DNA from 3 places in the Bacillus sp. MN7755 genome. Region 2 is predicted to be linked to each of the others. Evidence: predicted binding sites of a transcription regulator. Region 2 holds the regulator's gene; each other region holds the start of a gene.

Region 1 (3,287 bases), on a different contig from region 2:
GGTTGATAGCACGTGTAGCATTTACCAAACTTTCTTTTATTGGAATTGTTGAAGGTTGTAAATAAGCGATGGATTCTACCGCTCGTTTTGTCCCTTTCGGTATATATAATTGCTGTCCAACATGGAGAATGGATTTTAAAGATAAGTTATTAACTTTAGCTAAACTAGCGAGAGGAACGTTATATGTCTGAGAGATTCGATATAGGCTATCGCCAGGCTGTACATAATAATTATTCCCTTTCGTATTCACGATCAGTGCCTGACCAACAACGAGTGTTTCAGCTGGATTTAATCCATTGTCTTTTACTATCTCGTCAGGTGTTGATCCATATTTTGATGCCAAGCTATATACGCTATCACCGCTACGAACAGTTACAATTTGAATCATATGCTTGCTCCTTTCAGTAAAAGATTCACTGTTTTTATTTTATTTTTGTTGTCACTGTATTATGATTAAATGTATGCAAGGCAGCAGAAGTGAAAGAAGGCGAATACATATGTTTGTAGCAGAACATGAAGTTGAAATCCGTTATGCGGAAACAGATCAAATGGGTGTTGTTTACCATTCAAACTATTTGGTGTGGCTTGAATTAGGTCGCACGAAACTTATACAAGATTTAGGTTTTTCATATGTTGAAATGGAGAAAGAGGGTATTATTTCTCCTGTGTTAGATTTGCAAATTTCATATCGTAAAGCGATGCGTTACGGTGAAAAAGCAATTGTGAAAACATGGGTGGACACTGTGAGCCCGCTTCGTGTGGTATATGGTTATGAAATATATAACGGCGAAGGTGAACTTTGTATTACCGCAAGTACGACGAATATTTGTGCGAAAAAAGAAGGGTTCAGGCCCGTATCATTTAAAAAGTTCTATCCTGAGTGGTATGCGAAATATGAGGAAATTAAGAAAAAATAAAAAAACGTGGCAGAAGCCACGTTTTTTCTATTTTTCATAATTAAATTGCGGGAAATCATCACCGTCGTTAAATGTAACAACTAAATTATGTCCATCGAAGAACCACTCATCATCGCTTTCAATAAAGAAGTTAATATCTTCTTCTTGAATTTGAACAGCAGGGTGTGCAGGGTCATCTTTACGAATACCTAAAGAAAGTCCTTTTTGCACAGTGCTGCAACCACCGTATTGTACGAAAAAGCGTAGTGTTTCACCTGATTGTAAGTTTAATTCGTTTTTATACCATTGTGCTGCTTCTTTTGTTACGGAAAGATTCATGTATAGTTCCTCCAAATTATGTTGCTTTTTCTTTAGTATAAAAAATAACGCAAAAAGACGCTATTAATATGCTTCACGTTTTCTTTTTGCGTTATGTGGGTTACGATCTTATTTTTGCTTTTTTGAAAAGTTTGCTTTCGGTTCAGTTTTATTTATAATTCGTCCAATATTTGCACGGTGTTTATAAATAACCATACCTGCTAATAAACACATCGCAATAATGAAGATTTTATCCCCGCTAACAATTGATGCGATAACGGCAACGACAGCTGTTACCATAGAAGAAAGTGATACGTATCTTGTTGTAAATAAAAGGCTGAAAAAGACAACAGCTAATATTGCAAAAACAACTGGTGAGTAGCATAAAAGCACGCCAGCAGAAGTTGCAACTGCTTTACCACCACGGAATTTCGCGAAAATCGGATACACATGTCCAAGAACAGCTGCTAATCCGAACCATAGTGGATGAACATCTAACCCGAAAATAATCGGTAGACTCGTTGCTAATGTACCTTTTAAAATGTCAGCAATTGTAACGATAAAACCTGCTTTTTTCCCTAGTGTGCGGAATGTATTTGTCCCGCCCAAATTACCGCTTCCATGCTCACGAATGTCAATTCCATAACCAATCTTTCCAACGACTAGTGCAAATGGGATCGAGCCAAGTAAGTAGGCAACGATAAATAAAAGATATGTAGTAACCATAAGTTCAGTCTCCTTTATTCAAATGTGTTGATAAAGGGTAAAAAGAGTTTTTCCCGTATATTGTACCATACATTTGTAAAGAGCACATTTCTTTTTTGTAAATGAAAAATTCATTATTTCGTGCAAAAAATTTCACAGGAATGTTACATTTCTCACAGAAACAATAAGACTATATGTAGTAACATTTTAATCAAAAGACAACAACATATTGGTGGAGGGTTATAAATGTTACAAAAAAATACACGTGGAGAAGAATTAATGAGAGTGTTTGAGACAATTGTCCACGGCAATGAACAAGATTTAATGCAAGAAAATGCAAATGTAGATGGCCGCTCTCCGATGGGAGTAATGGGAACGTTCGCATCTGAGAGTGCGAAATATTATGCAGTTGAAAATTTATTGTCAGATCAAGTGAAAAAAGCGATAAATCAAAATATATTATATCCACATGACTTAGATTTTTATGCGACTGGGACAACGACTTGTTCGCAAATTCCATTAGCGCAAATGCTTGCTAACGGTTTTCATACAGGACATGGCCATATGAGACAACCGCAAGACATTAAAAGTGCATTGGCTCTTTCGTCTATTATTTTTCAAGCGAATCAAAATATGCAGCATGGTGGTCAATCGTTTGCACTCTTTGATATTGATTTAGCTCCATATGTGAGAAAAACAGTAGAGAGACATAAGAAACGATTACAGTCATATCCGCTTACGAAAGAACAAATAGAAGAATTTGCATGGAAAGAAACAGAAAATGATACGTATCAGGCTTGTGAAGCGTTTATTCATAATTCAAATAGTATGCATAGTAGGGGCGGGGGACAAGTACCGTTTATTTCTATTAATTATGGAACAGATACATCAAAAGAGGGACGATTATTAGTTAGAGAGCTTTTAAAAGCGACACAAGCTGGTCTTGGTAAAGGGGAAACACCAATTTTTCCTATTCAAATTTTTAAAATGAAAAAAGGTTTGAACTTTGAAGAAAGTGATCCGAACTATGATTTATTTGAATTAGCGTTAGAAACAACGGCTGAAAGATTATTCCCTAACTTTTCATTTTTAGATGCGCCATTTAATGCAGTGCATTATGATGGACGACCGGAAAGTGAAGTATGTTACATGGGATGCCGTACTCGTGTTATGTCTAACATACATGGAGAAGAAACAGCGATTGGAAGAGGGAATTTATCATTTACGTCTATTAATTTAGTGAAATTAGCGTTAATTAGTGGTTCAAAAGAAGCGTTTTTTGAAGCGTTAAATTATTACTTAGATTTAGGGATTAAGCAATTATTAGAACGATTTGAGTACCAATGTACGAAGCGAGCTAGAGATTTT
Region 2 (3,287 bases):
GACGACTGTTCACGCTTATACAAATGATCAAAAAAATATTGATAACCCACATAAAGATTTAAGAAGAGCACGTGCTTGCGGACAATCAATCATTCCGACAACGACAGGTGCTGCGAAAGCGCTAGCAAAAGTTCTTCCACATTTAAACGGAAAACTTCATGGTATGGCACTTCGTGTACCAACACCAAACGTGTCTCTTGTTGACTTAGTAGTAGATGTGAAACGTGATGTGACAGTTGAAGCTATTAACGATGCATTCAAAACTGTTGCAAACGGTGCGTTAAAAGGCATTGTAGAATTCAGTGAAGAGCCTTTAGTATCTATTGACTTTAATACAAATACACACTCAGCTATTATTGATGGTTTATCTACAATGGTAATGGGTGATCGTAAAGTAAAAGTACTTGCTTGGTATGATAACGAGTGGGGCTACTCTCGTCGTGTTGTAGATCTTGTAACGTTAGTTGTTGACGAATTAGCGAAACAAAAAAATGTGCAACATATTTAAGTGAATAAGGGAGAGGGCAAGTGAATATTGCCCTCTCTTTTTTTAATTTTTTCTGAAAAGGAAAAAATTATATGAGTATATTTTGGAAAGTGGACATACCACGAAGCGTTGTTATTACTGTATTTGTGAATCATTTCTTTTTTTTAGGGAAAAGTAAAGAGGAAAATATGACAGAAAATCGAAAAAACTGTTGTTGCAAAATGAAAATAAACAAAGTATACTAACACTCGTAAACTTAAGAGCTGAGGTACGTAGTCACTACTTAAAGGGTTAGGACCTCTCTGGACTAACTTTCCCCCGTGGTAGTGGAGCAAGCCAAATTGCAAATTAGTTTTCAATTCGAACAGTTAGAATAAATTTACAAGGGGGAACTGTAGAATGGATACTATGGATACGATGGGTCGTCACGTAATCGCTGAACTTTGGGATTGCGATTTCGACAAGCTTAATGACATGCCGTATATTGAACAATTATTTGTGGATGCAGCACTAAGAGCTGGTGCTGAAGTGCGTGAGGTTGCTTTCCATAAATTTGCACCACAAGGTGTAAGTGGAGTAGTAATTATCTCGGAATCACATTTAACAATTCATAGCTTTCCGGAGCACGGTTACGCAAGTATTGATGTTTATACTTGTGGGGATCGTATTGATCCAAATGTTGCTGCAGAATATATTGCAGAAGGTTTAAACGCGAAAACGCGTGAGAGCATCGAGCTTCCTCGAGGCACTGGTAGCTTCGAAATTAAGCAGAGAGAAACAAAAGCTCTTTAAAAAAGAACATAATTGATTTAAAATGTAAAGAGGTGTATAATGCACCTCTTTTTTAGTTTATAAAAAAGGAAAAATATAACGTACTTGTTAGTTAGATAAACTGAGCTCTTACGAATAAGTTAGCACCCTATCTACCATCTTATTTTTGAAAACGGGATGATAAAATAATGCGCTTAAACTTAAAGTGGTAAGAGAGTTAGAATGAGTTATATAATATTGTATATATATTGTCAGATGAAGTAAGTTGAGAAAAAATAAAGAGTATAGTGTAAAGGAGTGAATATATTGCGTTGTCCATCCTGTTCTCATAATGGTACAAGAGTGTTAGATTCGCGTCCGGTAGACGAGGGGCGCTCTATTCGAAGAAGGAGAGAGTGTGAAAGTTGTTTAAGCCGCTTTACGACATTCGAAAGAGTAGAAGAGTCACCTCTTATCGTTGTAAAAAAAGAAGGCACACGAGAAGAGTTTAATAAAGAAAAGATTTTACGTGGCTTAATTAAAGCGTGCGAAAAAAGACCAGTATCTTTAAGGCAATTAGAAGAAGTAACTCAAAGTGTGGAACGTGAACTTCGTAATTTAGGTATATCAGAAGTGAAAAGTGATATGATAGGCGAAATTGTTATGGAAGAACTGCGTGATATTGATGATGTTGCTTACGTACGTTTTGCATCTGTATATCGCCAATTTAAAGATTTAAATGTATTTATTGAAGAATTAAAAGATATACTGCAAAAAGAAAGAGAGTAGAATCTGTATTGTATTCTCTTTACATACCGTAAGTAATGAGATAAGAGAGCTAGAAGCGAAAGCTAATAGCTCTTTTTCGCTAAGAAATTATATAATGAAGATAGAACGAATGAAGTAGAGGATAGATTGGATGAGAGAAAGGAAAAGCAAGAATGGAAAAACAGTCATGGATGGAGCTATTGCCAATTGATCGTTATAAAGTAAGTGCGAAAGGGTTACTGCATAATTACGACCGAAAAGTGTTAACGATGTTGTATCAGCCGTTAATAGGTAGTAGAGCGTTTAGCTTGTACATGACGCTATGGGGAGAGTTAGAGCAAGATCGTGTGTTTGGAAAAGAGAATACGCATCATTCCCTTATGGTGACTATGCAAATGCAGCTTCCCGAAATATATGAGGAACGGGTAAAGTTAGAGGCAATTGGGCTTTTGAAAGTATATATTAAGAAAGAAAAAGATATTCGAATGTTTATATACGAGCTGCAACCACCTTTATCGCCGAAACAGTTTTTTGATGATATTGTTTTAAGTATCTTTTTATACAATCGATTGAGTCGGACAAAATATAATCAAGTAAAGCAATATTTCTTAGAAGAAGAATTTGATTTTGTATCTTATGAAAATGTTACACGTTCTTTCAATGATGTGTTTGGTTCGTTTAATCCAGGTCAGCTTGAGCATGCGCAAGAAGATCTTCGTATTCCAAAAACGACAGCTATGCCAAGTAACGAGAAGGGGGACGCTCCGAAAGTTTGGAATGACTTCTTTGATTTCTCCTTATTTGTAGATGGCTTGTCCGCTCTTGTTCCTAAAAAGGCGATTACAGATCAAGTGCGGGAATGTGTCATTACGCTTGCTTACGTATACGGTGTAGATGTGTTATCGATGCAAAATATCGTTCTTGGTGCGGTGACAGAGATGCAGACAATTGATATTGAAAGGCTTAGAAAAGGAGCACGTGATTGGTATCAGTTCGAAAATGGTCAAGCGTTACCTGTATTAAGTGAAAGAGTACAGCCTCACGCTGCACGTATGATGAAAGAGAAAGAGCCCTCTACGCAAGAAGAGATGTTAATAAAACAGTTAGAGGAAATCTCACCAAAACAACTATTGAAAGAAATTTCTGGTGGTGCAGAGGCGACGAAGGCTGACTTGCAAATCGTTGAAGATGTAATGATCAATCAAAAGTTAACGCCAGGTGTTGTGAATGTACTTATTTATTACGTTATGCTACGCTCAGATATGAAACTTGCGAAAACGTA
Region 3 (3,287 bases), on a different contig from region 2:
TCTTTCAGAAAGTCTCTTATTACTTTATGTTGTCCCATAACTCTGCTATACAAAATAATAAGATACATTCTGAACTTTTATATTTTCATTCTAAGATAAGATTTAGCACGGTAGGTTACCTCAAATTTGAGGCTTTCCCCGTTTAACGGAGTTTTCGACTAGCATTTCTACTAGAAGGTGCTACATATTTAACACAAGTTCGACATCTTCACAGTTCCAATATCCTTCAATGGATGTTGGTTATTTGCATTTGATTTAAACATTAAGTACGGATAACCAGACTCAAGCTGAATCATAGCAATTTTAATAAGCATGTCACGCGCACTAATATCTAGAGGCTTCTTCTTCACTTTCGGATTGCTCATTAATTCATCGTACATTTCATCGATATCAATATCATCTAAATGCTTTCCGTATTCTTTATACACCGTATAAGGCGCGAAAACATGGAAAGGTTCGTTTTTCTCAGCAAGCTCAAAGAACTTACTTGGAACGATAATTCCGATTGATAGAGACTGAATACGGCTCTTCTCATCGGCATTTATTTTTTTTGTATCAAGGAATTCAATAATATCCCAATGGAAAATGTTTAAGTATACTGCACCGGCACCTTTTCGTTGGCCAAGTTGATTCGCATATGAAAACGAATCTTCAAGCAATTTCATAACGGGCACTACACCACTTGCAGCGTTGTCGATACCTTTAATTTGCTCACCACGTGCGCGTAGCTTAGATAAGTTTAAAGCTACTCCTCCGCCGATTTTCGATAATTGCATTGCAGTATTAATGTTAAAGCCGATTGAATTTAAGCTATCATCCATCTCTAACAAGAAACAAGACACCATTTCTCCTCTTCTGCTTCTTCCCGCATTTAAAAAGGTTGGTGTCGCTGGTTGGTAGTTTTGTTTGACAATCATGCTTGCGAATTGTTTTGCTTTCGCAACATCACCGCGTCCTAAGTATAATGACACAATTGCTACACGATCTTCATAGCTTTCTAAGTATTGTTTTTGATCATTCGTTTTTAACGCATAATCTTTGTAGAACTTAGATGCTGCCATATAAGATTGGAACTCGAAGTTTTCACCATAAGCGATGTTATATACCTCTTCTACTTCCTCCAAGCTATACTCGTCCAGAACGTTGTAATAGTAATCATGTTCTTTCATATACTCCATTCGCTCTGCCACGCTATTAAAAGAAACGGTATTCTCTCTAGCTTCTTCCATAAAGACTTCTAATGCCTCTTTATCCTTATGAAGCTGATAAAAACCGTCCTGCATTTGCGTGATTTCATTATTCAGTTCAATGTGTCGCAATCTCCCGCACCCTTTCCTTAAAATATTCTACATCGTTATTTGTTCCAGATAACTCAAATTTTGATACAATAGGCACTTCATATTTAGTAGAAATTTTGTCAGCACTTGCACCGAACATGTCTCCCCAGTTACGATTGCCGCTTGCAGATACGCCTTTTAATTTTTCATTATTGCGCTCTAAAAAGTCTAAAACACGTTCTGGTACATTGCCAAAACCTGTTGTATACGTAATAAGAATAAAGTCTTCATCTATTACTAGATCTTCATCAATTTGAACGGCCGGCATATTTAATTTGTGGATGAAACGCTTCACGTTTCCTGTCATGGAATCATATGCAACTAACATTTCCGACCCCTCCCTCTCCAATCTATATTCTCTATATGTTGTTCTTGATTTCTCTATATATTGTATTACGTTTCAAAATAAGACACAAGATATATGTATAAATTCTTTCTTTTTTTAACTTTTACTTTTCGACAAGACAGTCGATTTTTTTCAATACAATGACTATGAAACAACATTCTAAAACTCATGTCAATAAAGTGCTTTTCAAAAAAGTTGTCAACGAATTTAACCTTATTTTTAAAAAAGGTTCCAATGTATTTTGTCATAAAACGGCAAATGCTGGAGGAATATATTTCTCCAGCATCACGCAAAAAAGAACAGACAGGAAACGATAATCTGTTCTAAAAAACGATTACATTTATCAATTTTACTTTATTAAATATTATACATATACTTTCGGTTCGCGTTACATACTAAAAGATAACTATTATAGAAAAAGATAATTATTATGGAAATTCAACTTATTTATGAAAAGATTATTCAGAGTGCTCAATACGCAAAATATCTTTTACAAAAATATGATGTGGATTTTCATCTTTATCAATCATTGTACATACAGGAGCTTCTTCATCAAAGTAAACAATCATTCCTTCTACGTACTGATATGTATGTTGAACTTGTACAGTTACTTTAATTTCTATAGCCTCTTCATATGCTCTTTTTATTTTCTGAAGCATTTTTGCCGAACACTTTCGTTTCTCTGGATACATAACCATCCCCATAAATCGATTACCGGCTCTATCTTTCCACATATAATCCCAATGCGGTAATATGCCTTGTTTAAAATCGCCCATAATTCTCCTCCCCTATATTCTTCTAGTTACGAACGTGGCGTTTCTGAATATGTATAAATTACTTGTCCGCCGCGCTGTGCGTTCCCAATAATATGTTTAAAGTCTTCCCTACTTACTACAACTTCTCTGAACGTATAAAATACATCTTTCGTAACAACATACTCCTTTATTTCACCATTTTTCAGCTGATCCAAAATTGTATTTGCTAATTCTTTATCCATGTATTTCACCTCTATGCAATATTTTATTTTATCTTATATTCTATAGGTCAACAACTGTAAAATTATCCAGATGCTATACCTTCATTTCATTTTCATTATTTTTCAAAAGATATCTCTTTATTATATGTCCACTAAATATCATATACTAACATAGCTACTTCTCTATATCAAACATTTCGACATTCAATTATGCAAAGTTCCATACCACTATGCTACAATATATAAATAGAATTAGGAGGGATACTATGATTCGGAAAGCAAAAAAGACAGATGCAACGGCAATAGCTCCTTTATTGTATAATGCTCTGCACGAAATTGCTGAAAAAATCACAGGTAGCACAGTTGAGACCGAAGTATTACTAGGACTTGAAACATGGTTCTCAAAAGAGGGCAATCGACTGAGCTATGAAAACTGTTTTGTATATGAGCAAGACGGGGGTGCAGTTGGAGTTATTGTCGCTTATCACGGTAGTGAGGCAACAAGGCTTGATGAACCAATTGTACATCACTTAAGAGAATTACATAAAGATGAATCGATTACGTTAGAAAAAGAAGCTGAACTTGATGAATATTACATTGATACATTATCAGTTTCAAGTGCACATGG

What was found. The regulator NrdR, encoded in region 2, represses ribonucleotide reductase genes. The targets are predictions, from matches to a motif close to AACACNATATATNGTGTT.
Region 1: the regulator NrdR is predicted to act here: its motif matches at 2,106-2,123, upstream of ACYVEC_RS05790 (anaerobic ribonucleoside triphosphate reductase).
Region 3: the regulator NrdR is predicted to act here: its motif matches at 1,715-1,732, upstream of nrdI (class Ib ribonucleoside-diphosphate reductase assembly flavoprotein NrdI).

What each region holds. Positions count from the first base shown of each region.
Region 1 is NZ_BTRL01000007.1:104,302-107,588, forward strand. Features, by position in the region: gene ACYVEC_RS05770 (glycosyl hydrolase family 18 protein) at 1-388, opposite strand, end outside; gene ACYVEC_RS05775 (acyl-CoA thioesterase) at 498-917, shown strand; gene ACYVEC_RS05780 (HesB/YadR/YfhF family protein) at 945-1,235, opposite strand; gene plsY (glycerol-3-phosphate 1-O-acyltransferase PlsY) at 1,344-1,940, opposite strand; gene ACYVEC_RS05790 (anaerobic ribonucleoside triphosphate reductase) at 2,166-3,287, shown strand, end outside.
Region 2 is NZ_BTRL01000017.1:150,244-153,530, reverse strand. Features, by position in the region: gene ACYVEC_RS19995 (glyceraldehyde-3-phosphate dehydrogenase) at 1-508, shown strand, start outside; gene speD (adenosylmethionine decarboxylase) at 896-1,279, shown strand; gene nrdR (transcriptional regulator NrdR) at 1,565-2,026, shown strand; gene ACYVEC_RS19980 (replication initiation and membrane attachment family protein) at 2,179-3,287, shown strand, end outside.
Region 3 is NZ_BTRL01000008.1:380,397-383,683, reverse strand. Features, by position in the region: partial or broken gene ACYVEC_RS09045 (ribonucleotide reductase N-terminal alpha domain-containing protein) at 192-1,319, opposite strand; gene nrdI (class Ib ribonucleoside-diphosphate reductase assembly flavoprotein NrdI) at 1,306-1,665, opposite strand; gene ACYVEC_RS09035 (hypothetical protein) at 2,142-2,459, opposite strand; gene ACYVEC_RS09030 (hypothetical protein) at 2,486-2,680, opposite strand; gene ACYVEC_RS09025 (GNAT family N-acetyltransferase) at 2,926-3,287, shown strand, end outside.